DNA from 3 places in the Kitasatospora sp. NPDC043950 genome. Region 2 is predicted to be linked to each of the others. Evidence: predicted binding sites of a transcription regulator. Region 2 holds the regulator's gene; each other region holds the start of a gene.
The links. Region 2 encodes HrcA, which represses chaperone genes, less so after heat shock. Its sites were predicted from a motif close to TTNGCACTCNGNNNNNCNGAGTGCNAA; they were not measured.
Positions count from the first base shown of each region.

Region 1 (10,521 bases), on a different contig from region 2:
CAGGTAGCGCCCGACCGGGCCGGCCGGCGGGTCGGGCAGGTCGCCGCCGGTGAGGCTGGCGGCCTGCGGCAGCAGGGTGGCGCGGTGCGGGCGGGCGGCCCCGGTGCCGAACCAGAGCACCGCCTCCTTCACGTCGCCGTGGTCGGAGACCCACTCCGCCTCGGCGTCGGCCGGGACGGCCTCGTGCGGGATGCCCGGGGCCACCTTCAGCGCGCCGATCGGGGTCCGGCGGCCGGCCTCGATCGCCCAGGAGAGCGGCGGGGCGTACGCCTCCGGGTCGAACACCCGGCCGCGCGCCGTCCGCCGCGCCGGGTCGGTGAACACCGCGTCGTAGCCGGTGACGTCCACCTCGGCGACGTCCGCGCAGCGCACCTGGACCAGGTCGGCCAGGCCCAGCGCGGCCGCGTTGGCGGCGGTGGCGGCACAGGCCGCCGGGTCCTTGTCGACGGCCAGCACCTCGATCCCGGCCCTGGCCAGCGCCAGCACGTCCCCGCCGATGCCGCAGCACAGGTCGGCCAGCCGGCGGACGCCCAGCTCGGCGAAGCGGCGCGCCCGCCACTCGGCCACGCTGCGCCGGGTGGACTGCTCGACGCCGTTGGGCGTGAAGTACATCAGGTCGGCGTCCGCCCCGAACTTCGCCCGCGCCCGCTGCCGCAGCCGGGCCTGCCCGAAGGCCGCCGACACCAGCTCGGCCGGGTGCTCCCGCCGCAGCCTGGTGGCCAGCGCCAGCTCCTCCTCGGGCGTGAACTCGCGCAGTTCGGCGAGCAGGGCCTGGCCCTCGGGGGCCAGTAGGGGCTGGAGGTTCTCGGTGTCCACGGGGCCATTCTGGCGGGTTGGCGGCCCCACCGGCTCCGACGGCCGGCGCGGTGGGCGGGGTCGCGGTTCGCGGCGGGAGTCCGCCCGGGGCGGGGTGGTCGCACAGGAGTACGGCTCCGCGCCCGCGGTTCGGGATGCCCGGGCGCGCCGTTGGCACTCTGGTTGACTGAGTGCTAACACCGGCCTATGGTCGTCCTTGGCACTCCCCACTGGGGGAGTGCTAACGCGAAGACGTGTGCCTGACCCCCGCGACGGCAGGCCCACAGGTTCGCTCCTACCCGTTAGAAACCCCGTAATCTCCGAAGGGGAGCTCGGACGTGACCACCAGCAGCAAGGTTGCCATCAAGCCGCTTGAGGACCGCATCGTGGTCCAGCCGCTCGACGCCGAGACCACCACGGCCTCCGGCCTGGTTATCCCGGACACCGCCAAGGAGAAGCCCCAGGAGGGCGTCGTCCTGGCCGTCGGCCCGGGCCGCTTCGAGGACGGCCAGCGTCTGCCGCTCGACGTCGCCGTCGGTGACATCGTCCTGTACTCGAAGTACGGCGGCACCGAGGTGAAGTACCAGGGCGAGGAGTACCTGGTTCTTTCCGCCCGCGACGTTCTCGCCATCATCGAGAAGTAAGTCGTTCCGACCCGCCCCGGATCCGTGTCCCAAGTGACAGGGGCCCGGGGCGTGGTTGTTGGTTCACGTAGTCCGGCGGCCGGTGGGCCGGCCGAAGCCCCGAGGGAATAGGGAACATGGCGAAGATCCTGCAGTTCAACGAGGACGCCCGCCGCTCGCTGGAGCGCGGTGTCAACAAGCTGGCCGACACCGTCAAGGTGACCATCGGCCCCAAGGGCCGCAACGTCGTCATCGACAAGAAGTTCGGCGCCCCGACCATCACCAACGACGGTGTCACCATCGCCCGTGAGGTCGAGCTGGATGACCCGTACGAGAACCTTGGCGCGCAGCTCGTCAAGGAGGTCGCCACCAAGACCAACGACGTCGCGGGTGACGGCACCACCACCGCCACCGTGCTGGCCCAGGCCCTGGTCAACGAGGGTCTGCGCAACGTCGCCGCCGGTGCCGGCCCGGCCGCCCTGAAGAAGGGCATCGACAAGGCCGTCGCCGCCGTCTCCGAGCACCTGCTCTCGGTGGCCCGCGAGATCGAGGGCAAGGACGACGTCGCCGCCGTCGCGTCCCTCTCCGCCCAGGACACCCAGGTCGGCGAGCTGATCGCCGAGGCGATCGACAAGGTCGGCAAGGACGGTGTCATCACCGTCGAGGAGTCGAACACCTTCGGCGTGGAGCTGGACTTCACCGAGGGCATGCAGTTCGACAAGGGCTACCTGTCGCCGTACTTCGTCACCGACGCGGAGCGGCAGGAGGCGGTCCTGGAGGACCCGTACATCCTGATCAACCAGGGCAAGATCTCCTCCATCCAGGAGCTGCTGCCGCTGCTGGAGAAGATCCTCCAGGGCGGTGCCTCCCGGCCGCTGCTGATCATCGCCGAGGACGTCGACGGCGAGGCGCTGTCCACCCTCGTGGTGAACAAGATCCGCGGCACCTTCAACGCGGTCGCCGTCAAGGCCCCGGGCTTCGGCGACCGCCGCAAGGCGATCCTCGGCGACCTGGCCACCCTGACCGGCGGCACGGTCATCTCCGAGGAGGTCGGCCTCAAGCTCGACCAGGTCGGCGTGGACGTGCTGGGCACCGCCCGCCGCGTGACCATCACCAAGGACGAGACCACCGTCGTCGACGGTGCCGGTGACACCGAGGCCGTGGCCGGCCGCGTCGCCCAGATCAAGGGTGAGATCGCCGCCACCGACTCCGACTGGGACCGCGAGAAGCTGCAGGAGCGCCTGGCCAAGCTGGCCGGCGGCGTCTGCGTCATCAAGGTCGGCGCCGCCACCGAGGTGGAGCTGAAGGAGCGCAAGCACCGCCTGGAGGACGCCATCTCGGCGACCCGTGCCGCGGTCGAGGAGGGCATCGTCGCCGGTGGCGGCGCCTCCCTGGTGCACGCCGCCAAGGTGCTGGACGGCGGCCTGGGCCTGTCGGGTGACGAGGCGACCGGTGTCGCGGTGGTCCGCAAGGCGCTGCACGAGCCGCTGCGCTGGATCGCCCAGAACGCCGGCCTGGAGGGCTACGTCATCACCTCCAAGGTCGCCGAGCTGGAGATCGGCCAGGGCTACAACGCGGCCACCGGCGAGTACGGCGACCTGGTGAAGGCCGGCGTCATCGACCCGGTCAAGGTCACCCGCTCCGCCCTGGAGAACGCGGCCTCGATCGCCTCCCTGCTGCTCACCACCGAGACCCTCGTGGTGGAGAAGAAGGAAGAGGAGGCCGAGGCGGGCCACGGCCACGGTCACGGCCACTCGCACTGACGCCTGACGGTCGACCGGAGGCCCGGTCCGCGCCCCTCGGGGTGCGGCCGGGCCTCCGGCGTGTTTGGCGTTTGAGGCTTCAATCATCAGCAGAATTTTGCCATTGGCAAAGATTGCCTTATAACTGAGGCATGATCGAGGCCCGTCACCTGCGCGTTCTGCGTGCCGTCGCCCGCACCGGCTCCTTCTCCGCCGCCGCCCGCGAGCTGGGCTGTACGCAGCCCGCCATCAGCCAGCAGATGAAGGCCCTGGAGAAGTCGGTGGACACCCCGCTGGTGGTCCGCTCCGGCCGGGGCATGCAGCTCAGCGAGGCGGGGCGGGTGTTGCTCAAGCACGCCACCGGGATCCTGGCCGGGCTCTCCGCGGCCGAGGAGGAGATCGCCGCGATCGCCGGGCTGCGGGCCGGGCGGGTGCGGCTGGTCTCCTTCCCGACCGCGAGCTCCACCCTGGTGCCGCCCGCGGTCGCCCGGCTGCGGGACAGCCATCCGGGGGTGCGCGTGTCGCTGGTCGAGGCGGAGCCGCCGGAGTCGCTGGCGATGCTGCGCGGCGGCGAGTGCGAGATCGCGCTGGCCTTCCGCTACCCGCAGTCCGACGGCGGCGCCGCGCTGCCGGCGCCCGCGCACGGGACGCCGCGCGAGGCGCGGGCCGAGGCCAACCTGGAGGCGCAGCAGCTGAGCGCCGGCTCCGACTGGTCCGATCTGGTGGTCACCCCGCTGCTGGACGACCCGCTGGTGGGCCTGCTGCCCGCCGCGCACCGGCTGGCGGGGCGCGGCAGGCCGGTGGAGCTGGCCGAGCTGGCGGGGGAGCAGTGGATCGCGGGCTGCCCGCAGTGCCGGGGGCACCTGGTGGAGCTGTGCGCGGGGGCGGGCTTCGAGCCCCGGATCGACTTCGCGACCGACGACTATCCGGCAGTGGTCGGCCTGGTGGCGGCCGGGCTGGGGGTGGCGGTGCTGCCCCGGCTGGCGCTGGAGTCGGTGCGCCCGGACGGGGTGTCGACGGTGCCGGTGCGGACGGCCGCGGGGGCGCCGGCGGTGCGGCAGGTGGTCGCGCTGACCCTGCCGGATCTGGCCGAGGTGCCGGCCGTGGCGCTGATGCTGGAGCGGCTGGCGGGGTCGGCCGGGCGCTGACCTCTGGGGCCTGAGCGTTCTGGACTGGGCTTGAACAGCCCGGGACGCCGAGAGGAAACGTTTCTTCACGGCGCGCCGTGGAGGCGGGGCTAGCGCCGGGCGATCGCCGGCGGGGTCAGCGGGACCTCCACCAGCCGGTGCCGCGAACGCCCCAGCATCTCCTCGCGCTCGTCCTCGGTCATCCCACCCCAGACGCCGTACGGCTCGCGGACCGCCAGCGCGTGCGCCGCGCACTCGGTGATCACCGGGCAGCGCATGCAGACCTCCTTGGCACTGGCCTCGCGCGAACTCCGCGCGGCCCCGCGTTCGCCCTCGGGGTGGAAGAAGAGCGAACTGTCCACGCCACGGCAGGCTGCGGAGAGCTGCCAGTCCCAGAGGTCCGCGTTGGGACCTGGGAGGCGGGAGAAATCTGCCATGGCTCATTCCCTTCAGAGGCTCGTCGGCCGTGGGCCGGCGCTCAGCGGGCTGCTGCTGGGCGGCACGGCGGGCGTCGATGCACTGGTGTGGACACCTGGAAATATGACTTACGGCAACTCCATGGACAAGTCACCCACAGAGTGGCACAACAGTCAATGACCATACGAAAGCTATAAAAACGGGCAAAGTGGGCAAGGGGTTCGGCGGGCGCGGGCGTGGCATTCGGGTGGCCGACGGGCGCGCGACACTCCGCACCGGTGTGCGGGTCGTGCGCCCACCGCGCGCGAGCTGGGGAAAAGTGCGGCGTGTGCACCGCGATGCGGCTGATCGGTAATGGGTTGGCCACGTACAGTGGTGGAGATGGCCCCGAAGGCCGTAACTCATTCGAGTGACGGTCGTTGGAAGTGCGGAGGCGGTTAGCGGGCGCCGGACGTCGGGAACGATCGCGCGGAATTTGAGGCGATCAGCACGGACTCTGTCGCCGATCGGCCGTGTCGGAGAGGTTCGTACCAGCCAGGAGGCTCAACGTGACGCGGATCAGCTGCGGAGGACGACGGTCATGACTTCCGTTCTCGTTTGCGACGATTCCCCGCTCGCCCGCGAGGCGCTTCGCCGCGCGGTCGCGACCGTACCCGGTGTGGACCGGGTCACCACCGCGACGAACGGGGAGGAGGTCCTCCGCCGCTGGGTGGCCGACCGCTCCGATCTCGTTCTGATGGACGTCCGGATGCCCGGCCTCGGCGGGGTCGAGACGGTCCGGCGGCTGCTGTCCGCCGATCCGGGCGCGCGGATCATCATGCTCACCGTCGCCGAGGACCTCGACGGGGTCGCGCTCGCGGTGGCCGCGGGCGCCCGCGGGTACCTGCACAAGGACGCCTCGCGCGCCGAGCTGCGGGCCACCGTCACCCAGGCCCTCGCCGACCCGACCTGGCGGCTCGCCCCGCGCCGGCTGCGCAGCCCCGACATGGGCGCGGCGCCCACGTTGACGGCGCGTGAGATCCAGGTGCTGGAGGGCATGAGCCACGGCCGCAGCAACGCCGAGATCGGCCGCGAGCTGTTCCTGTCCGAGGACACCGTCAAGACCCACGCCCGACGGCTGTTCAAGAAGCTCGGGGCCTCCGACCGCGCGCACGCGGTGGCGCTGGGTTTCCGCTGGGGCCTGGTCCGCTGACCGCCGGTGGCGCCGCCGGCTGCGGCGCGCCGCCGGCGGTTCCCGGGACGGACGCCGTCCGGGCGTGTGACGTTACGGTCCCGAGGTTGCACCATGGAGGAGTGGAGCACCTCGGGGACCAGCGGACAGGCACTGCGGCGAACCACACGGCCGCGGGACATGCGGCGGACGGCGCGAAGGACGGGACCACCGACGGCGGCGGGGCGGGAGGCGGCACGGTGCAGGAGGGGCCGGTGGTGCGCGGCGGCACGCCGTACGGCGCCGCAGCGCATAACGTTCCGGTGCACAACTCCGGACGCGGTGCCGCGTTTTCCCGCTCGACCAGGCACCATGGACCGATGCGTGACGACGTCGCCGGTGCGGCCGGCCAGGCGGACCCGGTGGAGGCCGAGCCCTCCGGCCCGGGTGGCGATCCGTCGTACGCCGACCCCGGCGGCCCCGGCGCGGTGCCCGGCCCCGGTCGACCGCCGGTGCTCGGCGCGGGCGGTTCCCCGCTGGTGGGCGAGCTCGTCGCGGCCGCCGTCCGCGGTGAGGGCCCGGCCATCGACGCCCTGCTCGCCTACGTCCATCCGCTGGCGCTGCGCTACTGCCGCGGCCGGCTGGTCCGGCTGCCCGGCGGCGCCCGGCACCACGTGGACGACGTCGCGCAGGAGGTCTGCGTCGCGGTGCTGTGCGCGCTGCCCCGGTACAAGGACCAGGGGCGGCCGTTCGAGGCCTTCGTCTACGGCATCGCCGCGCACAAGATCGCCGATCTGCAGCGGGCCGCGATGCGCGGGCCCGGCTCGACGGTCGTTCCGCAGGACGACCTGCCGGAGGTGCCGGACGAGGCGCTCGGCCCGGAGGAGCAGGCGCTGCTGAGCAGCGACGCGGCCTGGGCCAAGGAACTGCTCTCCAACCTGCCGGCCCGTCAGCGCGAACTGGTGCTGCTGCGGGTGGCCGCCGGGCTGTCGGCGGAGGAGACCGGCGAGGTGCTGGGGATGTCCCCGGGCGCCGTCCGGGTGGCGCAGCACCGGGCGCTCAGCCGGCTGCGGGCGCTGGCGGAGGAGTCCTCCTGAAGCCCTGACCGGCCGGAATGAGCCACGGGGGGCCGGTGTTGTCAAGGGCACACGAGGACACATTCGCGGTGCCAGTACCATGGGGTATCGGCGCCTGGGCGGGTTGCCAAAGTTTCGCGGGTGCGCGCGGGGTTCCCCTGGAGGTTCCTCCAAAACCACCCGGCTTCGGCGGTCTGCTGCGAGTGAGCGATGAACGCGCCCCACCCTCAGGGCGTGAGCGGAATAGGCCGGCCACGGAAGGTACCCCCCAAATGTCTTACAACGCCGCAGGCGTACCCGAGAAGTTCGCCATGCTCGGGCTCACGTTCGATGACGTCCTGCTGCTGCCCGGGGCCTCCGCGGTGCTGCCGAACCAGGTCGACACCTCCTCGCGGGTCTCCCGGAACGTGCGCGTCAACATCCCGCTGCTCTCCGCCGCGATGGACAAGGTCACCGAGGCGCGGATGGCGATCTCGATGGCCCGCCAGGGCGGCGTCGGCGTGCTGCACCGCAACCTGTCGGTCGAGGACCAGGCCAACCAGGTCGACCTGGTGAAGCGCTCCGAGTCCGGCATGGTCACCGACCCGATCACGGTCGGCCCGAACACCACGCTGGCCGAGGCCGACGCGCTGTGCGCCAAGTTCCGCATCTCCGGCGTGCCGATCGCGGACGAGGCCGGCAAGCTGCTCGGCATCGTCACCAACCGTGACATGGCCTTCGAGTCGGACCGCAGCCGCCAGGTCCGCGAGATCATGACCCCGATGCCGCTGATCACCGGCAAGGTCGGCATCTCCGGGGTGGACGCGATGGCGCTGCTGCGCCGCCACAAGATCGAGAAGCTGCCGCTGGTCGACGACGAGGGCCGGATCAAGGGCCTGATCACCGTCAAGGACTTCGTCAAGGCCGAGCAGTACCCGAACGCCGCCAAGGACGCCGAGGGCCGTCTGCTGGTCGGTGCCGCCGTCGGTGCCAGCGCCGAGGCGTTCGACCGGGCCCAGGCCCTGGTCGAGGCCGGTGCGGACTTCCTGGTCGTGGACACCTCGCACGGCCACAGCCACAACGCGCTGGCCTGGATCGGCAAGATCAAGTCGGCCGTCGGGATCGACGTGGTCGGCGGCAACGTGGCCACCCGTGACGGCGCCCAGGCGCTGATCGACGCCGGCGTGGACGGCGTCAAGGTCGGCGTCGGCCCCGGCTCCATCTGCACCACCCGCGTGGTCGCCGGCATCGGCGTCCCGCAGATCACCGCCATCTACGAGGCCGCGGTGGCCTGTCAGGCGGCCGGCGTGCCGGTCATCGGCGACGGCGGTCTCCAGTACTCCGGCGACATCGGCAAGGCGCTGGCCGCCGGCGCCGACACCGTGATGCTGGGCTCGCTGCTGGCCGGCTGCGAGGAGTCCCCGGGTGAGCTGATGTTCATCAACGGCAAGCAGTTCAAGTCCTACCGCGGCATGGGCTCGCTGGGCGCGATGCAGTCCCGCGGCCAGGGGCGCTCGTACTCCAAGGACCGCTACTTCCAGGCCGAGGTGGCCTCGGACGACAAGCTCGTCCCCGAGGGCATCGAGGGCCAGGTGCCCTACCGCGGCCCGCTGTCGGCCGTGCTGCACCAGCTGGTCGGCGGCCTGCGCCAGACCATGGGCTACGTCGGCGCCGCCACCATCGCCGAGATGGAGAGCAAGGGCCGCTTCGTCCGGATCACCTCGGCGGGCCTCAAGGAGAGCCACCCGCACGACATCCAGATGACCGTCGAGGCGCCGAACTACTCCAACCGCTGAGTCCGCGGACATCGAGGGCCCGTCGCCGCACCCCGGCGCCGGGCCCTTCGGCGCGCCCGGGAGCGGGGGCGGGCCGCCGGGGTGGGCCCCGCGCCCCGGAGGCGAGCGCGCGAGGCAACCGGGGTGCGGGATACTGGGGGCGGCCGGGGTGACCCGGCGGGCATGAGCAACAAACCAGAAGGGCTCGAAGTGACTGAGATCGAGATCGGGCGAGGCAAGCGCGGCCGACGGGCGTACTCCTTCGACGACATCGCCGTCGTCCCCAGCCGCCGTACCCGGGACCCGAAGGAGGTCTCGATCGCCTGGCAGATCGACGCCTACCGCTTCGAGCTGCCGTTCCTGGCCGCCCCGATGGACAGCGTGGTCTCGCCGCAGCAGGCCATCGCCATCGGCCGCCTCGGCGGCCTCGGCGTGCTGAACCTGGAAGGCCTCTGGACCCGCTACGAGGACCCGCAGCCGCTGCTCGACGAGATCGCCACGATCACCGACGAGGCCGCCGCGACCCGCCGCCTCCAGGAGATCTACGCCGCGCCGATCCGCGCTGAGCTGATCAAGCAGCGGATCCAGGAGGTCCGCGACTCCGGTGTGGTCACCGCCGCCGCGCTCTCGCCGCAGCGCACCGCCGAGTTCTCCAAGGCCGTCGTGGACGCCGGCGTCGACGTCTTCGTCATCCGCGGCACCACCGTCTCGGCCGAGCACGTGTCCAGCGGCGCGGAGCCGCTCAACCTCAAGCAGTTCATCTACGAGCTGGACGTCCCGGTGATCGTCGGCGGCTGCGCCACGTACACCGCGGCCCTGCACCTGATGCGCACCGGCGCGGCCGGCGTGCTGGTCGGCTTCGGCGGCGGCGCCGCCCACACCACCCGGGGCGTCCTCGGCATCCAGGTGCCGATGGCCACCGCCGTCGCCGACGTGGCCGCCGCCCGCCGGGACTACATGGACGAGTCCGGCGGTCGCTACGTGCACGTGATCGCGGACGGCGGCGTCGGCTACAGCGGCGACATCCCGAAGGCCGTCGCCTGCGGCGCCGACGCGGTGATGATCGGTGCCGCGCTGGCCCGCGCCACCGACGCGCCCGGCAAGGGCTTCCACTGGGGCATGGAGGCCGTCCACGAGGAGCTGCCGCGCGGCAAGCGGGTGGACCTCGGCACGGTCGGCACCACCGAGGAGATCCTGACCGGTCCCTCGCACACCCCCGACGGCACCATGAACCTGTTCGGCGCGCTGCGCCGCGCGATGGCCACCACCGGCTACACCGAGCTCAAGGAGTTCCAGCGGGTCGAGGTGACCGTCAACCCGGCGCTCAACCACCGCTGAGACGCGTCGTGGTGAAGGCCCCCGTCGGTTCCGCCGGCGGGGGCCTCGGGCTGTCCGGACCGGAGTCAGCCGCGGTTGGCGGTGCGGCGGGTGAGGAGGAAGCCGCCGACCAGGGCGATGCCGTAGAAGGCGAGGTCGAGCGCGCGCAGCTCGGCGCGCCAGTGCGCCAGGGCGTCGTGCGGCAGGCCGCGCGGGCCGGGGCCGGCCGCGTGCACCCGGCGGAGCTGGCCGGTCAGCTGGCCGAGCAGCAGCGCGCAGGCCGCGAGCAGCGCGCCGAGCAGCGGCAGCACCCGGCTGCGGCCGCCGAGCCGGCCGAGCGGTAAGGCGACCAGGGCGGCGAGGGCGATGGCCAGCCAGCCGAGGCTGTCCGCGGCCCGGGCCGGCGCGCAGCCGTAGGCCAGGCCGCCGAGCAGCATGGCGAGGAGGGCGAGGGTGACCGCCAGGGCGGTGCGGCGGTGCGGGCCCGTCCGGTGGGAGCGGACGGCGGGGAGGTATCCGG
Region 1 covers NZ_JBWKER010000019.1:68,195-78,715, forward strand. The annotation lists gene AC07BF_RS15295 (THUMP-like domain-containing protein) at 1-816, opposite strand, end outside; gene groES (co-chaperone GroES) at 1,134-1,439, shown strand; gene groL (chaperonin GroEL) at 1,556-3,181, shown strand; gene AC07BF_RS15310 (LysR family transcriptional regulator) at 3,313-4,308, shown strand; gene AC07BF_RS15315 (WhiB family transcriptional regulator) at 4,398-4,724, opposite strand; gene AC07BF_RS15320 (response regulator transcription factor) at 5,285-5,896, shown strand; gene shbA (RNA polymerase sigma factor ShbA) at 6,235-6,951, shown strand; gene guaB (IMP dehydrogenase) at 7,203-8,705, shown strand; gene AC07BF_RS15335 (GuaB3 family IMP dehydrogenase-related protein) at 8,895-10,022, shown strand; gene AC07BF_RS15340 (hypothetical protein) at 10,088-10,521, opposite strand, start outside.
Region 1: groES (co-chaperone GroES) is a predicted target of HrcA. The motif match lies at 967-993, and genes of this name have one in related genera.

Region 2 (10,521 bases):
TTCTCCAGCCAGTACGCGTACTTGGGCTGGGTGACCAGGGTGCCGTCGACCAGGTGGTAGCGGCTGTCGATGCCGATCACCCCGCCCCAGGTGCGGGTGCCGACCACCGGGCCGATGCCGAGCGTCTGGATGACGGCGTTGACGACGTCGCCGTCCGAGCCGGAGAACTCGTTGGCGAGCGCGACGACCGGCCCGCGCGGGGCGTCGAGGGGGTAGGGCACCGGGTGGTCGGTGTCCCGGATGGCGTTCCAGCCGACGATCCGGCGGGCGAGCTTCTCGATCACCAGCTGCGAGGTGTGGCCGCCGCGGTTCTCCCGGACGTCGACGATCACGCCGTCCCTGGCCAGTTCCACGGCCAGGTCGCGGTGGATCTGGGCCCAGCCGGCCGACTGCATGTCGGGGATGTGCAGGTAGCCGAGCCGGCCGCCGGACAGCTCGCGCACCGCGGCCCGCCGCCCGGCCACCCAGTCGTGGTAGCGCAGCGGCTCCTCGTCGGCGATCGGGACGACCACCGGGTGGCGCCGGTCGGTGCCGTCCTTGCCGGCCACGGTCAGCTCGACCGGCTGCCCGGCGGTGCCGGCCAGCAGCGGGGCCGGGCCGGTGACCGGGTCCACCGGGCGGCCGTTGACGGCGAGGACCGCGTCGCCCGGGCGGATCGCGGCGCCGGGCGCGGCCAGCGGCGAGCGGGCCCGGGGGTCGGAGGACTCGCCGGGCAGGATGCGGGCGATCCGCCACCGGTCGCCGTCCTTGGCGAGGTCCGCGCCGAGCAGGCCCTGGCGCCGGGCCGGCTCGGTGTACCGGCCGTACGGGATGACGTAGGCGTGCGAGGTGCCGAGCTCGCCGTGCACCTCCCAGAGCAGGTCGACCAGGTCGTCGTGCGAGCCGAGGCGTTCCACGAGCGGCCGGTAGCGGTCCAGCACGCCGGCCCAGTCGACGCCGCCGAGGTCGGGGCGCCAGAAGTTGTCGCGCATCAGGCGGCCGTTCTCGGCGTACATCTGCCGCCACTCGGCGGCCGGGTCGACGGTGACCCGCAGCCGGGCCAGGTCGACGCCCACCTCGTCGTCCTCACCACCCGCCTTGTGCTCGGCCGGGACGATCCGCAGCTCGCCCCCGTCCAGCACGGCCACCCGGGTGCCGTCCCCGCTGACCGCGAAGCCGTCCACGCCGTGCACCAGTTGCTCGACGCGGCGCTTCTTCAGGTCGAAGCGCTCCAGCACCGGCCGGGGCCGCTCGTCCTCGGGCGAGGCCGCCTCGTCGCCGAGTTCGCCGAGCAGCGGGGCGCGGGTCCACAGCACGCCGTCCTTGGCCGCCCTGAGCGCGTCGAACCGGCCGCCCTCGACCGGGAACGGGACGATCCGGTCCGCAATGCCGTCCAGGTCGACCCTGGTCACCGGCGCGGCGTCGCCGGCGGCCTCCTCGCCGTCCGCCCTCCTGCCGCGCAGCTCGTCCTCCTCCCCGCCGAGCGGGCGCCCGGCCCGCTGCGGCCCGAACGGGGACGGCGTGTCGGCGGCCAGCGTGATCAGGTACGGGCGGCAGCCGTTGGGGAACGACAGGTCGAAGACGTGCGAGTCGTAGACCGGGTCGAGGTTGCGCACCGACAGGAACGCCAGGTAGCGGCCGTCCGCGGTGAAGGCCGGCGAGGTGTCGATGAAGCGCTCCTGGGTGACCTCGCCGACCGTCCGGGCCACCAGGTCGGCCAGCACGATCTGGCGCAGCGAGTACGGGCCCAGCCGGTGCACCGGCCGCGACCAGGCCAGCCAGGCCGAGTCCGGGCTGAAGGCCAGCCCACTGACCTCGCCGTCGGCGCTGCGGTCCAGCTCGTGCACGGTGCCGTCGGCGAGCGCGACCAGCAGGACCCGGCCGTCGTGCACGCCGAGCGCGGCCTGCTTGCCGTCCGGGGACACCGCCAGGGAGTTGACCCGGCCGATCCGCCCGGCGGCCAGCCGGCGGCGCTCGGCGCCCTGCGCGTCGGGGGCGAACTCCAGGGCGTCCTCGCCCTCGGCGTCGGACACCCACAGCACGCCCTGGGCGCCGTCCTCGCCCGGCACCACCCGGGCCAGCCGCCCGCGCACCCCCGGGGTCTCGTCCAGCACCCGGGCCGGGCCCTCGCGGTGGGTCAGCCAGTGCACGTCGCCGCGCACCACCACGGCGCCGGCCCGGCCGGTGCGGTCGGGGGCGGCGGACTCCAGCCAGTGCGCGGCGTGCACCGGGCGGGGGCGACGGCCGCTGCGCGGGCCGGCCAGCCGGATGTCGAGGCGGCGGGGCGCGGCTCCCGCCAGGTCGTCCAGCAGCCAGACGTCGCCGGCCCGGTGGAACACCGTCCGGGTGCCGTCGGTGCCGGCGTTGCGGGCGTAGAAGCCGTCCGGGTCGGTGGTGTGGCGGCGCAGGTCGGAGCCGTCCGGGAGGCTGGAGTAGAGCTCGCCGACGCCCTCGTGGTCGGAGAGGAAGGCGATCCGGTCCCCCACCCACAGCGGCGAGTCGAGCTGGCCGTCCAACTCCTCGTGGACGCGGACGAATGCGTCCCGCCCGATCCACAACTTGCCCGCCCGGCCGCCCCGGTAGCGCTTCCACCAGGCCGGCTCGCGGTTGTTGACGGTGCCCAGCAGCACGCGGTCGCCGCCCGGCTCGAAGGCGAGCCCGCCGACCGGCCCGTACGGCAGCCGCACCGACTCGCCGCCGTCCAGCGGCACGGCGTGCGCCCAGCTGCGGCGCAGGGTCGCCTCGCCGGCGGTGGTGAGGGCGATCGGGCGCCCGTCGGCCGTCCAGCCCCGCACCTCGGTCTGCTCGCTGCCCCAGTGGGTGAGCCGCCGGGACGGCCCGCCGTCCACCGGCACCACGTGCACCTCGGGCGCGCCGTCCCGGGTGGAGGTGAAGGCGATGTGCCGCCCGTCGGGGGCGAACCGGGGGTGCCGGACGGGCACGTGATCGGCCGTCAGCCGCCAGGCCCGGCCACCGTCCAGCGGGGCCAGCCAGACGTCGTCCTCGGCGACGAAGGTGACCAGGTCACCGTGCAGATGGGGGTGGCGCAGGTAGGCGCCCGCGGAGGTGCTCAGGGGTTCCGTCACGCGGTCAGCGTAGGCACGTGCGCGCACGGCGCGGGCCGGTTCGGGCAGACTCCGACCGCACGGGCGGGCCGGCTACGACCAGCGGCCGGTGCGCCCCAGCAGCAGGGCGCCGGCGGCCACCCCGGCGGTGGAGGTGCGCAGCACCGAGGGGCCCAGCCGGTACGGCCCGGCACCCGCCTCGGCGAACGCGGCCAGCTCCTCCGGGGAGACCCCGCCCTCCGGGCCGACCACCAGCACCACGTCCCCGGCCGCGGGCAGCGCGGCCAGCGCCAACGGCTCGGCGCCCTCCTCGTGCAGCACGGCGGCGAACGCGGCCCCGGCCAGCAGCGGCGCCAGCTGCCGGGTGGTCGCCGGCTCGCGCACCTCGGGGAAGCGCAGCCGGCGGGACTGCTTGCCGGCCTCCCGGGCGGTGGCCCGCCACTTGGCGAGTGCCTTGGCGCCCCGGTCGCCCTTCCACTGCGTGATGCAGCGCGAGGCGGCCCACGGGACGATCACGTCCACGCCGACCTCGGTCATGGTCTCCACCGCGAGCTCGCCGCGGTCGCCCTTGGGCAGCGCCTGGACGACGACGATCCGCGGCGCCGGCTCGGGCTCCCGGCGGACGGCGGCCACCGTGACGTCGATCGCGTCCTTGCCGAGCACCGCGGCGACCGTCCCGTCCACCCCGAGGCCCAGCCCGTCGGCGAGGGTCACCGCCTCGCCCGCCGCCAGCCGCTTCACCGCGGCCGCGTGCCGCCCCTCCGGCCCGTCGAGGCGCACCACGGAGCCGGGCGCGGCGGCGGCGATCCGCTCGGTCTCGACGACGAAGACGGGGGCGGTCATGCGGGGAACCTCCGGGGGTGGGGCGGATCGGGAACGCGAAAGGGGCGCCGGGCAGAACCCGGCACCCCCGCGCGGACGGCCAGGGCCCAGTAGCGGCCCCGGCCTAGGGCCTAGCGGCCGTTGAACGCGTCCTTGAGGCGCGAGAACAGGCCCTGCTGGCCCGGCGCGAACTGGCCGGACGGCCGCTCCTCGCCGCGCAGCACCGCGAGCCGGCGCAGCAGCTCCTCCTGCTCGGGGTCGAGCTTGGTGGGCGTCTGCACCTCGACATGCACTATCAGGTCGCCCCGGCCGCCGCCGCGCAGGTGCGTGATGCCGCGGCCGTGCAGCGGGATCGACTGGCCGGACTGGGTGCCGGGCCGGATGTCGACCTCCTCCAGCCCGTCCAGGGTCTGCAGCGGCACCTGGGTGCCGAGGGACGCGGCCGTCATCGGGATGGTGACGGTGCAGTGCAGGTCGTCCCCGCGCCGCTGGAAGACGGTGTGGGTGGTCTCGGCGATCTCGACGTACAGGTCGCCGGCCGGGCCGCCGCCGGGGCCGACCTCGCCCTCGCCGGCCAGCTGGATCCGGGTGCCGTTGTCGACACCGGCCGGGATCTTGACGGTCAGGGTGCGCCGGGCGCGGACCCTGCCGTCGCCGGCGCACTCCGGGCACGGGGTCGGCACGACGGTGCCGAAGCCCTGGCACTGCGGGCAGGGACGGGAGGTCATGACCTGGCCCAGGAACGACCGGGTGACCTGGGAGACCTCGCCCCTGCCGCGACACATGTCGCAGGTCTGCGCGGAGGTGCCGGGGGCCGCGCCCTCGCCGCTGCACGTGGTGCAGGTGACGGCGGTGTCGACCTGGAGTTCCTTGGTGGTGCCGAAGGCGGCCTCCTCCAGGGTGATCTCCAGCCGGATCATGGCGTCCTGGCCGCGGCGGGTGCGCGAGCGCGGGCCGCGCTGGCCGGCCGCGGCGCCGAAGAAGGCGTCCATGATGTCGGAGAAGCCGAAGCCGGCCGCCCCCGCGCCGAAGCCGCCCGCGCCCCCGCCGCCCGGCGAGAGCGGGTCACCTCCGAGGTCGTAGACCTGGCGCTTCTGCGGGTCGGAGAGCACCTCGTAAGCGGCGTTGATCTCCTTGAACCGCTCCTGCGTCTTCGGGTCCGGGTTGACGTCCGGGTGCAGTTCGCGTGCCAGGCGCCGGAAGGCCTTCTTGATCTCGTCCTGCCCCGCATCCCGTCGGACGCCGAGTACCGCGTAGTAGTCCGTGGCCACCAAATGCTCCGCTTGTTCCGCCTGTAGTAGTGCTGCGACTGGACACCGCCGTCAGAGGTTCCGACGGCGGCCTGTGCTACGACTCGGCCAGGATCTGGCCCACGTACCGCGCCACCGCACGCACCGCCCCCATTGTGCCCGGATAGTCCATCCGGGTCGGACCGATCACACCCAGTTTGGCCACGCTCTCGTCGCCCGAACCGTAGCCGACCGACACCACCGAGGTGGAATTCAGCCCCTCGTAGGCGATCTCCCGCCCGATCCGGACCGTCATCGCGGCGTCCGCCGTCTCACCCAGGAGGCGGAGCAGGACGACCTGCTCCTCCAGGGCTTCCAGCACCGGCTGGATGGTCAGGGGGAAGTCGTGCCCGAAGCGGGTCAGGTTGGCCGTGCCGGCCAGCATGATCCGCTCCTCGTTCTGCTCGGCGAGCGCTTCGAACAGCGTCGCCAGGACCGTGCTGACGGTCGGGCGGTCCGGCGGCTCGAAACCCGCCGGGAGCTCCTCCAGGAACCCCGGCACGTCCGGCAGCCGCTGGCCGACGGCCCGCGCGTTGATCCGGGCCCGCAGGTCCGCCAGGACCGTCTCGCCGACCGGGCCCGGGCAGTCGACCATCCGCTGCTCGACCCGGCCGGTGTTGGTGATCAGGACCAGCATCACCTTGGTCGGGGCCAGCGCCACCAGCTCGATGTGCCGGACGGTGGACCGCGACAGCGAGGGGTACTGCACCACCGCGACCTGCCGGGTGAGCTGGGCGAGCAGCCGCACCGTCCGCATGACCACGTCGTCCAGGTCGACGGCGCCGTCCAGGAAGTGCCGGATCGCCCGGCGCTCGGGGGCGCTCATCGGCTTGACCTCGGCGAGCTTGTCGACGAACAGGCGGTACCCCTTGTCGGTGGGGATGCGCCCGGCGCTGGTGTGCGGCTGGTGGATGTAGCCCTCCTCCTCCAGCGCCGCCATGTCGTTGCGGACGGTCGCCGGGGAGACTCCGAGGTTGTGCCGCTCCACCAGGGCCTTGGAGCCGACCGGCTCCTCGGTGCCCACGTAGTCCTGGACGATCGCGCGGAGCACGGCGAGCTTGCGGTCGTCCAGCTGGCGAACCTCACCGGCCATGGGGCACACACCTCCGTCTTCGCACGTTGTCCGTTCGTGTCACGCATGCTGCTGCCCGCTCCGGGAGGATCCCGGCTCCGGCACCCGCTTTGGCACTCTGAACCTGCGAGTGCCAAAACCGTACCTGCCAGTGTAAGGCCCGGGCCCAACGGCAGGAACGGCCCGGCCGGAGTGATCCTGCCCGCAGTTCCCGGCGCGGGGGTGGTGCCGCGGGGCCGTCCGGGTGGCAGCATCGAAGACGACGGCGAATGGAGGAGCAAGCAATGTCGAGCTCGGGCCAGCACACCCGTTTCGCGCCCGACCGCGGTCTGACCGGCCGCATGGTCGTGACGATGTTCGTGATCGGGCTGCTGTACGTCGGTTTCACCGGTCTGCTGATCGTGCTGCTGCGCGGCGCCTGGCCACTGATCGTCCTGATCTCCGGCGGGCTGTTCGTGGCCCAGTTCTGGTTCAGCGACAAGATCACCGAACGGGCGATGGGCGCCCACCAGGTGACCCCTGAGCAGTACCCGCAACTGCACGGCACCATCGACCGGCTCTGCGCGCTGGCCGACATGCCCAAACCCCGGGTGGCGGTCGCCGACAACGACATGCCGAACGCCTTCGCCACCGGCCGCAACCCGCAGAACGCCGTGGTGTGCGTCACCACCGGCCTGCTGCGCCGGCTGGAGCCCGAGGAACTGGAGGGCGTCCTCGCCCACGAGCTGTCCCACGTCGCCCACCGGGACGTCGCGGTGATGACCATCGCCGGCTTCCTCGGCGTCCTCGCCGGGGCCATGACCCGGATCGCCATGTACGGCGGGTTCATGGGCGGCAACCGCAACAACAACGACCAGAACGCGGCCATCGTCGCCCTGATCATCCCGCTGGTGTCGATGGTCGTCTACGCCATCAGCTTCCTGCTCACCCGGCTCCTGTCCCGCTACCGGGAACTCGCCGCCGACCGCGCCGCCGCCCAGCTCACCGGCCGGCCCAGCGCCCTCGCCTCCGCGCTCACCAAGGTCACCGGCCAGATCGCCGCCATCCCCAGCAAGGACCTGCGCCAGGCGCAGCCCTACAACGCCTTCTACTTCGCCCCCGCGCTGAGCGCCCGGGAGACCGCCTCGCAGCTGTTCTCCACCCACCCGACGCTGGAGAAGCGCCTGGAGCAGCTGGCGAAGATCTCCGAGCAGCTCGGCCGCTGAGGCCCTGCCGCCCTCCCGACTCCCTCCTCCGAAAGGACCGCCGTGGGAATCCTGGACACCCTGTTCGGGCGCACCAAGCCCGTCAAGCCCGACCTCGACCAGCTGTTCGGCGTCCCGTCCGCCGCCCTCACCCTGGAGGCCGGGGCCGGGTTCACCCCCACCGGGCTCGGTTCGGTCTGCTTCGCCGCCGTCGAGGGCGCGGCCTTCGGCCAGGTCGAACAGCAGGTGCGGGCGCTGCTCGACGCCGACACCGAGCGCGGCGGCGTCCCGGTGGAGGCCTCCAAGGACGGCTACGGCTACTCCTGGCTGCTCGCCCGGCACACCCCCGAGGAACTGCCGGACCTGGTCAACGACCTGCACGCGGTCAACAGCGAGCTGGAGGCGAACGGCTTCGGACCGCAGCTGCTCTGCTCGCTGGTCGGCTTCCGCAACCCGGACGGGCAGTCGCTGGCCCTGGTCTACCTCTACAAGCGCGGCACCTTCTACCCCTTCGCCCCGATGCCCGGCGGCGGGGAGCGGCGCAACAGCCCGCTGGAGCTCCAGGTCAACGCGATGCTCGGGAACGACCTGCGGCTGGAGAAGGACCTCAGCCGCTGGTTCCCGGTCTGGGGCGCGCCGGGCCTCTGACGGTCCGTCCGTATAGTCGCTTTCATGCGCAGCCGCCAGTACGGACCCGACCTGACCCCGCCGTGGAAGAAGCAGCAACCCGCCCCGGAGGTGACCGCCGAACGGGACCTGGTGGTGGAGGAGGCCGCCACCGGCTTCTGCGGCGCGGTGGTGCGCTGCGAGAAGACCGCCGAGGGCTTCACCGTCACCCTGGAGGACCGCTTCGGCAAGCTCCGGGTGTTCCCGCTGGTGCCGCGCGGCTTCCTGCTGGAGGGCCGGACGGTCACCCTGGTGCGCCCGGCCGGCCCCGCCCCCTCCCGTACGCCGGGCCGCACCGCCTCCGGCTCGGTCGCCGTCCCCGGCGCCCGGGCCCGGGTCGCCCGCGAGTCGCGGATCTACGTCGAGGGCCGGCACGACGCCGAACTGGTCGAGCGGGTCTGGGGCGACGACCTGCGGATCGAGGGCGTGGTCGTCGAGTACCTGGAGGGCGTGGACGACCTGCCCGCGATCGTCGCCGACTTCGCCCCCGGCCCGGGCCGGCGCCTCGGCGTCCTGGTCGACCACCTGCTCCCCGGCACCAAGGAGCAGCGCATCGCCGCCCAGGTCACCGGCGACGCCGTCCTGGTCGTCGGCCACCCCTACATCGACATCTGGCAGGCCGTGAAGCCCGCCTCCGTCGGCATCGCCGGCTGGCCCGCCGTCCCGCGCGGCGAGGAGTGGAAGGAGGGCGTCTGCCGCCGCCTCGGCTGGCCGGTGAACACCCCCGCCGCCTGGAAGCGGATCCTCTCCACGGTGGACAGCTACAAGGACCTGGAGCCGGAACTGCTGGGCAAGGTCGAGGAGTTGATCGACTTCGTGACGGTTCCGGAGTGAGGCCGATCAGACGTACTGCTGAAAGTCCGTGGTGTCCAGATCGATCTCAAGCAGGCTGACGGGGACGGGCTCGCCGAACTTGCTGGTCCGCTCGGACATGTACCTCGGGAGGCCGGACCCGGGATCCCTACCCAACTCGGTCAGCAGCACGCAGACCCCCTTGATCGGGTCCACGATCAGGTACGCGGGGACGGAGCCCTCGGCGTAGAGCTCCCGCTTGGTCCGGTAATCACGATCGACACTGGTCTTCGACACCACCTCGACCACCAGGGTGACGGCGGGCGACGGCAGCAGTCGTCCGTGCTCCTGGACCGCCCCGCGTTCGAAGACGACCAGGTCGGGCTGGGGTTCGCTCGCCTGGCCGGGGATCCCCAGGTCCTGGGTCGTGAGTGGACGCCACCGACCGTACGGAAGCTGGTGCTGAATCGCCAGGACGATGAGATTGTGGACCATGTCAGGCCCCGCCATCATCACGATTTCCCCCCTGATGAGTTCGGCCTTGATGCCCTCCGGCACCTCCAGGTTCTCGAAGATCCCGGTCATCCGATCATCGATGGCGGTCATCGCACGCTCCCTCCGACGGCTGACACCCACGTTAACGAATGTCAGTCCACCAGGTCACGTACGACCGCGTCGGCGAGCAGCCGGCCCTGGAGGGTGAGGACGGCGCGGCCCTGGGCGTACGGCTCGGCGGCGAGGAGGCCGTCGGCGAGGTGGCGGGCGGCGGCGTGGCGGCCGGTGTCGGTGAGGAGGGTGAGCGGGATGCCCTCGGCGAGGCGCAGTTCCAGCAGGATGCGCTCGACCCGGCGGTCCTCCTCGGCGAGCACCTCGCGGCCCAGGGCCGGGGTGCGGCCCTCGGCGAGGGCCTGGGCGTAGGCGGCGGGGTGCTTGGCGTTCCACCAGCGGACGCCGCCGACGTGGCTGTGCGCGCCCGGGCCTGCGCCCCACCAGTCGGCGCCGGTCCAGTACAGCTCGTTGTGGCGGCAGCGGCCCTCCGGGGTGGTGGCCCAGTTGGAGACCTCGTACCAGGTGTAGCCGGCGGCGCTGAGGGCCTGTTCGGCGATGAGGTAGCGGTCGGCGTGCACGTCGTCGTCGATCATCGGCAGTTCGCCGCGCTTGACCCGGGCGGCGAGCTTGGTGCCGTCCTCGACGATCAGGGAGTACGCCGAGACGTGGTCGGGCCCGGCGCCGATGGCGGCGTCCAGGGAGGCGCGCCAGTCGTCGTCGGACTCGCCGGGGGTGCCGTAGATGAGGTCCAGGTTGACGTGGTCGAAGCCGGCGGCGCGGGCCTCGGCGACGCAGGCCTCGGGGCGGCCCGGGGTGTGGTGGCGGTCGAGCAGCTTCAGGACGTGCGGGCGGGCGCTCTGCATGCCGAAGGAGACCCGGTTGTAGCCGCCCTCGCGCAGTTCGGCCAGGTAGGCCGGGTCGACGGACTCCGGGTTGGCCTCGGTGGTGACCTCGGCGCCCTCGGCGAGCCCGAACTCCTCGCGCAGCGCGGCGAGCATCTTCACCAGGTCGCGAGCGGGCAGCAGGGTGGGGGTGCCGCCGCCGAGGAAGACGGTCTGGACCGGCAGGTCGACCTGGCCGAGGACCTGGCGGGCCAGCCGGAT
Region 2 covers NZ_JBWKER010000006.1:95,074-105,594, forward strand. The annotation lists gene AC07BF_RS06190 (S41 family peptidase) at 1-3,065, opposite strand, end outside; gene AC07BF_RS06195 (16S rRNA (uracil(1498)-N(3))-methyltransferase) at 3,138-3,887, opposite strand; gene dnaJ (molecular chaperone DnaJ) at 3,998-5,137, opposite strand; gene hrcA (heat-inducible transcriptional repressor HrcA) at 5,214-6,248, opposite strand; gene htpX (zinc metalloprotease HtpX) at 6,512-7,432, shown strand; gene pspAB (PspA-associated protein PspAB) at 7,475-8,059, shown strand; gene AC07BF_RS06220 (DUF3097 domain-containing protein) at 8,084-8,911, shown strand; gene AC07BF_RS06225 (Uma2 family endonuclease) at 8,918-9,475, opposite strand; gene hemW (radical SAM family heme chaperone HemW) at 9,517-10,521, opposite strand, start outside.

Region 3 (7,303 bases), on a different contig from region 2:
CCGCCGTCCGGCTGGGCCTTGCCCGGGTCGCGGGTGCCGCACTCGGTGACGATCTTGCTGGAGCTGTCCGGCCTGGTCGGGTCGTCCTGCTGGCGGACCAGCAGGCAGTTGCCCTTGGCCCGCAGGTCGGCCGGGAACTTCTGGCCGAAGGCGAGGCTGAGCAGCTGGCGCCAGACGCCGTTGTAGTAGGCGGCGGCGGCCGAGTCGGCGTCCTGGTGGTAGTTCCAGTCCTTCAGCAGGTCCTGCGCCTCGCGCACGTACGGGTCGTCGATCTGCTGCTTGAGCAGCAGCGGGACGAGCGTCTTGGCCATGATGCTGGTGTTGTCCAGCTGCATGGTCTGCATGTCGTCCGGCGAGATCTTGCCGTTGTTCTTGAGTAGGCCCTCGATCTGGTCGGTGATCTCCTTGGCCCGGGTGCCGTACTCCCAGTCCTTGGTGAGCGAGTACTTGTAGCTCGGGTCCACCACGGCCTGGTTCGCGGTGACGATGTAGCCCGCGGACGGGTCCAGGCTGTACGGCAGGGCGGTGAAGGGGATCGAGCCCTTCCACTGGTACGTGGAGTCCCAGCCCGGGGCCGGGTAGGTGCCGTCGCCCTTGCCGCGGACCGGGATGTCGCCGGGGGCCTGGTAGCCGATGTGCTTGGCGTCGGCGTAGACCAGGTTCTGCGCGGGGACGGCGAAGTCCTTGGCGGCGGCCCGGAACTCGTCCCAGTTGCGGGCCCGGTCCAGCTCGAACACCGCGTCCATGGTCTTGCCGGGGTTCAGCGCCGTCCACTGCAGGGCGACGCCGTAGCCGCCGGTGCCGCGGTCGGGGGCGGCGCTGCCGTTGGGGGCGTACTTGCCGACGTTCTGCTGCTCGGTGCTCTGGTCGGAGATGAGCGGGGCGCCGGTCTGGGTGGTGCGGACGGTGATCGTGCGGTCGTCGCCGCCGGCGACCTTGATGGTCTCCTTGCGGAGGTCGAACTTCACGTCCTTGCCGTCGACCTGGTAGGTGTCCGGGCCGGTGACCTTCTCCAGGTAGAGGTCGGTCACGTCGGCGCCGAGGTTGGTGAAGCCCCAGGCGACGTCCTTGTTGTGGCCGATGATCACGCCGGGCATGCCGGCGAAGCTGAAGCCGGAGACGTCGTACTGGCAGGCCGGCGAGCTGGTGCGGCAGTGCAGGCCCATCTGGTACCAGACCGAGGGCAGGCCGGGGCCGAGGTGCGGGTCGTTGGCCAGCAGCGGCTTGCCGGTGGTGGTGTGGGTGCCGGCGACGACCCAGGAGTTGGAGCCGATGCCCTGGCCGGGGCGGCCGAGCAGCTGCGGCATGCCGTCGATCCGGTCGGTGAGGCCCTGGAGCAGCGCCTTGGTGGTGGCCGCGCCCTGGGTGGTGGCGGTGCCGCCGCCGGACGGGGGCGAGCCGTCGGCGGGGCGGTAGTTGTCGCCGGCCACCGTGCCGGTCTTCACGATCGTGCCGTTGCGGGTGTACGGGTAGTCGGGGTACAGCTCGGCGATCTTGTCCGGACCGAAGTCCTGGGCCAGCAGCGAGCGGTCGATCTCCTCCTGGAGGTTCCCGGAGAGGTTCCAGGCCATCGCCTTGAGCCAGGCCACCGAGTCGACCGGGCTCCACTGCTCGGGCTGGTAGTCGCCGTTGACGGCGCCGAGCAGGGCGTACTCCAGAGAGGCCTTCTCGCCGCCGGGGTGCTCGGCGAGCCAGGCGTTCACGCCGTCCGCGTAGGCCTGGAGGTTCTTCTTGGTGTCGGCCGACAGCTTGGTGTCGAACTCCTTCTGCGCCACCTGCCGCCAGCCCATGGTCCGGATGAAGGCGTCGGTGTCGACCTGGCCGTCGCCGAACATCTCGGACAGCCGGCCGGCGGTGATGTGCCGCCGGACGTCCATCTCCCAGAAGCGGTCCTGCGCCTGGACGTAGCCCTGGGCGCGGAAGAGGTCCTCGTTGGTGTCGGCGTAGAGCTGCGGGATGCCGTTGGCGTCCCGCTTGACGTCGACCGGCGCGCTCATGCCCGCCACCTTGACGGTGCCGTCGACCTCCGGGAAGGACGCGCGGACCGCGGTGACCCCGCGGTAGCCGCCGTAGCCGACGCCGGCCACCAGCAGCACGACCAGCACGATCACGATCAGACGGGCGCGCCGGAACTTCTTCGAGCGGGGCATCTGGGTCCTTGCGGTCCTGACTTCGGGGCGGGCGGGCGTGTCCAGGGCCGGGGGCCGTGACAGGGCACCACATTAGGCCGAGTCGGCCGAGCGGCGTGCACGGGGGACGCTCACCGTGGGATCGGAGGAGGTCAACGAGGAGGCCCGGAAGCGGCGGTTGGGGGCCCGAGGAGGAAAAGAAACTAAAGATATGGCAAAATGTTAGACTGAGTAACGATCCGCAACAGGAGCATTGACGCCTTCTTAACGGGTCGCGCCCTCCAGCACCACCAGACACCCCGCCCGCCCCTGCCTGCACGAGGTGCCACTGCGTGAACATCGACCACCTGAACCAGCTCCTCCTCGAGTTCTCCGTGATCCTGCTGGTCGCGGTGGTCGCCGTGCGGATATCCACCCGCTCAGGGCTACCGAGCCTGCTGATCTACCTCGGGATCGGCGTCGCCCTGGGCCAGAACGGCATCGGCGTCTCCTTCAACAACGCCGAGCTGACCCAGGTGCTCGGCTACGCGGCGCTCGTGGTGATCCTCGCCGAGGGCGGCCTCAAGACCAGCTGGCGCGAGGTCAGACCCGTGATGCCGGCCGCCACCGTGCTCGCCACCGTCGGCGTCGGGGTCAGCGTGTTCGTCACCGCGGCCGGCGCGCACTGGCTGGTCGGCCTGGACTGGCGGACCTCGATGCTGCTCGGCGCGATCGTCTCCTCCACCGACGCCGCCGCCGTCTTCTCCGTCCTGCGCATGGTCCCGCTGCCGCACCGGCTCACCGGCCTGCTGGAGGCCGAGTCCGGCTTCAACGACGCGCCCGTGGTCATCCTGGTCGTCGCCTTCGCCACCACCGGCGAGCTGGACTCCTGGTACGTCCTGGTCGGCACGATCATCGCCGAGCTGGCGATCGGCGCGGCGGTCGGCTTCGCGGTCGGCAAGCTCGGCGCGTACGGGATCAAGCACGTCGCGCTGCCCTCCTCCGGCCTGTACCCGATCGCGGTGATGGCGCTGACCGTGCTCGCCTACGCGGGCGGCGCGCTGCTGCACGGCTCCGGCTTCCTCGCCGTCTACATCTGCGCGGTGATCCTCGGCAACGCCAAGCTGCCGCACGGCCCGGCCGTCCGGGGCTTCGCCGACGGCCTGGCCTGGATCGGGCAGATCGGCATGTTCGTGCTGCTCGGCCTGCTCTGCACGCCCGAGACCATGGGCTCCGCGGTGGTCCCCGCGCTGGTGATCGGCGGCGTGCTGGTCTTCCTGGCCCGGCCGCTGTCCGTGGTGCTGACGCTGACCCCGTTCAAGGTGCCGGGCCGGGAGCAGGCGCTGCTCAGCTGGGCCGGGCTGCGCGGGGCGGTGCCCATCGTGCTGGCGACCATCCCGCTGGTGTCGGGCGCGCCGAAGGCCCAGGACGTCTTCAACATCGTCTTCATCCTGGTCGTCGTCTTCACCCTGCTCCAGGGCCCGACCCTGCCCTGGGTGGCCAAGCAGCTGCGGATCGGCGAGGGCTCGATGGGCCAGGACCTGGACATCGAGTCCGCCCCGCTGGAGAAGCTGCACGGGCACCTGCTGTCGGTCGCGCTCTCCCCCGGCTCCCGGATGTCCGGCGTGGAGGTCAGCGAGCTGCGGCTGCCCAAGGGGGCCGCCGTCACCCTGGTGGTGCGGGAGGGCAGCTCCTTCGTGCCGGACAAGGCGACGGTGCTGCGCGGCGGGGACGAGCTGCTGGTGGTCACCACCGACGAGGTCGGCGAGGCGGCCGAGCGGCGGCTGCGGGCCGTGGACAAGGGCGGCAAGCTCGCGGGGTGGCTGAACGGGCGGTGAGACCCGCCGTCGGGCGCTGAGACCCGCCGTCGGGCGCTGAGCCGGGAGGGTGGGCGGCGGGTGGCGACCGGAAGGCCGGAAGACCGGAAGGCCTCACCAGCTGTTCACCTTCGATGGGCAGGACAATTTTGGACGGGCCTTGTAGTCTGGGGATCAGCGCGACATCTACGCGCGTATATGTATGATGGTCAGATCACACCCAGCATCTGCCTGAAGCAGAGTTGGCGCGACCGTTCGGCGGCCGCGGTCCGGACCTCGGCCACCACACCGGGCCGGCCCGGTATCTACCCCGGTCGACGCGCGAGAGGACGACTCTCGGCGCCGTCGGGGCCACCCCATGCCCTGCCGCGCTACCAGGCAGCAGGAAGGACCGACCGTGACGGCCCGCCGAACGGTCGACGACCCCGCGGACAGCGCGACCCCGCGTGACACCGCCAACGCCACCCCTGCCGACGGCACCGCCGATGCCGCCGGCGCCCCCGCCCCCGTGCGGGTCGGGTACGGCGCGCTGCTGCGCACGCCCGGCGCCTGGACGTTCCTGGCACCGGCGTTCCTCGCGCGGCTGCCGTACGCGATGCTCAGCATGGGCATCCTGCTGCTCGTCAAGGACACCCACGGCTCGTACGGCACCGCGAGCACCGTCGCGGCCGTCGCCGCCGTCGCCCAGGCCCTGATCGGCCCGCAGACCGGCCGGCTCGCCGACCGGTACGGCCAGACCGCCGTCCTCGTCCCGACCGTCGTGGTGCACGCGGCCTCGGTCGGCGCGCTGATCGCGCTGTCGCTCGGCCACGCACCGGCCTGGAGCCTGTTCCTGGCCGCCGTCCCGGCCGGCGCGAGCGTTCCGCAGATCGGCGCCATGGTCCGGTCCCGCTGGATCGCCGAGTTCACCGCGGACGGCGCGTCCGCCTCGTCCGCGGCCAAGGTGGGCACCGCGTTCGCCTTCGAGTCCGTGACGGACGAGTTCACCTTCGTGATCGGCCCGATCCTGGCCACCGCCGTCGCCACCACGGTCAGCCCCTCGGCCGGGCTGATCGCCGAGGCCACGCTGACCCTCGTCGGCGGCCTGGCCTTCGCCGCCCAGCGGCGCACCGCGCCCGCCCGGGCGGTGCCCCAGCCCGGCGTGCGGCGCGCCTCCGCACTCGCCTCCCCCGGCGTCCGGCTGCTGGCCGGGGCCTTCCTCGGGGTGGGCGCCGTGTTCGGCGGCATGCAGGTCTCGGTGAACGCCTTCGCCGACTCGGTCGGGCAGCACGCCGCCGCCGGCACCGTGTACGGGATCTTCGCCGGCGGCTCGATGGTGGCCGGCGTGCTGTACGGCGTGATCGCCTGGCGGCGGGCCGTGCAGCAGCGGATGATCATGAGCTACGCCCTGCTCGTGCTGGGCTGCTCGACGCTGTGGGCGATGCCCAACCTGATCGCGCTCGCCGTCGCCGGACTGGTCTGCGGCCTGGCCATCGCGCCGACCCTGATCAGCGGCTACACCCTGGTCGAGACGCTCGTCGCGGACGGCGCCAAGACCGAGGCGTTCACCTGGCTGACCGGCGCCATCGGCCTCGGCCTGGCGGTCGGCCAGATGATCGCCGGGCAGCTGATCGACGGCCACGGGCCGTCCAGCGGGTTCCTGGTGCCGGTGGCCGGCGCCGGCCTGGGCCTGATCGCGCTGGTGTCGCTGCGGCACCTGCTGACCGCGCCGGGCCAGGTGGTCGCGGCCGCACCGGAGCGCGGCGCCGCGCCGCAGCTGGTGGGCGCGGCCAAGGGCTGAGCGGGCACGCGGTGGCGCACCGCGCGAAGCCGTGGGCGGCGCGCGGTGGGGGCGGCGCGGAGCCGCGGTGGAAGAGCGTGCGCGGCTCGGCCACGGCTCATCTCACATCGGAGTCGCTGGACTGATCCAGCGGAATGCCGCATCATTGACCATCGTTAGCACTCATCAGGCGAGAGTGCCAGGAGGAAGACAAGTGCCCACGTACCAGTACCAGTGCACCGAGTGCGGCAACGGCCTGGAGGCGGTGCAGAAGTTCACCGACGAGGCGCTGACCACGTGCCCCGACTGCCAGGGACGGCTCCGCAAGGTCTTCTCGGCCGTGGGCGTCGTGTTCAAGGGCTCGGGCTTCTACCGCACCGACAGCCGCTCGTCCTCCAGCAGCACGGTGGGCGCAGGCTCCTCCGGTAGCTCCTCGGCGTCGTCGTCCGGCTCGACCCCGGCGTCGTCCTCGACGTCATCGACGTCCTCGTCCTCCGGTTCTTCGAGCTCTTCCAGCTCCTCCAGCCCGGCTCCGGCCGCGAGCTGACCTCGGCGCCGGACGCCCAGCGCATCGACAAGGCCCGCCACCCCGCGTTCTTCGCGGGGCGGCGGGCCTTCGTCGTCCCGGTTCGCCGTCACCACTCGTCGCCCCGGTTCGTCATCCCGGGCGGGCCGGATGCACTCGTGCGGGTGTACGAATTCGTCCACAGGGCCCGAGTTGTCCACAGGCTGCGGATAAGGGCTTTCCGGGGCGGCACGCGGCGCACATCGTAGGGGTCGCCGGAGAACGACCGGTCCGCACAGGAGCGGCCCCCACGACCTCGGTGGTGACCATGACGACCATGAGCCTCTCCGTACCGCTGCCCGCACCCGCCGTACCGCCCCGGCGGGAGGTACCGCGCTTCCCGCCGATCCGGCGCGGGGCCGGCGGGTGGCACCGCTGGCGGCACGCCGTACGGCACCGGGCCGGGGTGCCCGCGCTGGTGCTGCTCGCGGTGGCCGCGGCGCTCGCGGTCGGGCCCGCGCGGGCCGGGCTGCCGGCGCCGCCGGGCGGCCCGGTGGGCCGGACGGGTTGTCAATCCGGCCCAACGGAAGATCACCCGTGACCGGGCAACGACTTCGTCGTTCACGGCGGCATGAAAGGCTTCAAGCAATTCCTGCTGCGTGGAAACGTCGTCGAATTCGCCGTCGCCGTCGTCATCGGCGCGGCCTTCACCAACATCGTCAACGCCTTCGTCAAGGGCGTCATCAATCCGATCGTCGGCGTCTTCGGAACGAAGGACCTGGCGTCCTACAGTTCCTGCCTCAAGGGCCCCTGCGAGCTGAACGCCACCGGCGAGGTCACGTCCGGGATCCTCATCCTGTGGGGATCGGTGCTCAGCGCCCTGCTGCAGTTCCTGATCACGGCGGCCGTCGTCTACTTCGTCCTGATCGTGCCCATGAACAGGCTGGCCGCCAGGCGGAAGAGCACCGCCGAGACGGCGGCGGAGGCCGAGGCCAAGGAGGTCCAACTGCTCACCGAGATCCGCGACGCGCTGATCGCCCCGCAGCGCTGAGCACCGCTCCTCAGTCCCCGTGGTGCGGCGGGCGCTGGCTCAGGTACCAGTCCAGCCCCCGCC
Region 3 covers NZ_JBWKER010000110.1:391-7,693, reverse strand. The annotation lists gene AC07BF_RS37205 (penicillin acylase family protein) at 1-2,150, opposite strand, end outside; gene AC07BF_RS37200 (potassium/proton antiporter) at 2,462-3,946, shown strand; gene AC07BF_RS37195 (MFS transporter) at 4,434-5,705, shown strand; gene AC07BF_RS37190 (FmdB family zinc ribbon protein) at 5,899-6,231, shown strand; gene AC07BF_RS37185 (hypothetical protein) at 6,527-6,790, shown strand; gene mscL (large conductance mechanosensitive channel protein MscL) at 6,821-7,240, shown strand; gene AC07BF_RS37175 (hypothetical protein) at 7,251-7,303, opposite strand, start outside.
Region 3: AC07BF_RS37190 (FmdB family zinc ribbon protein) is a predicted target of HrcA. The motif match lies at 5,861-5,887, and genes of this name have one in related genera.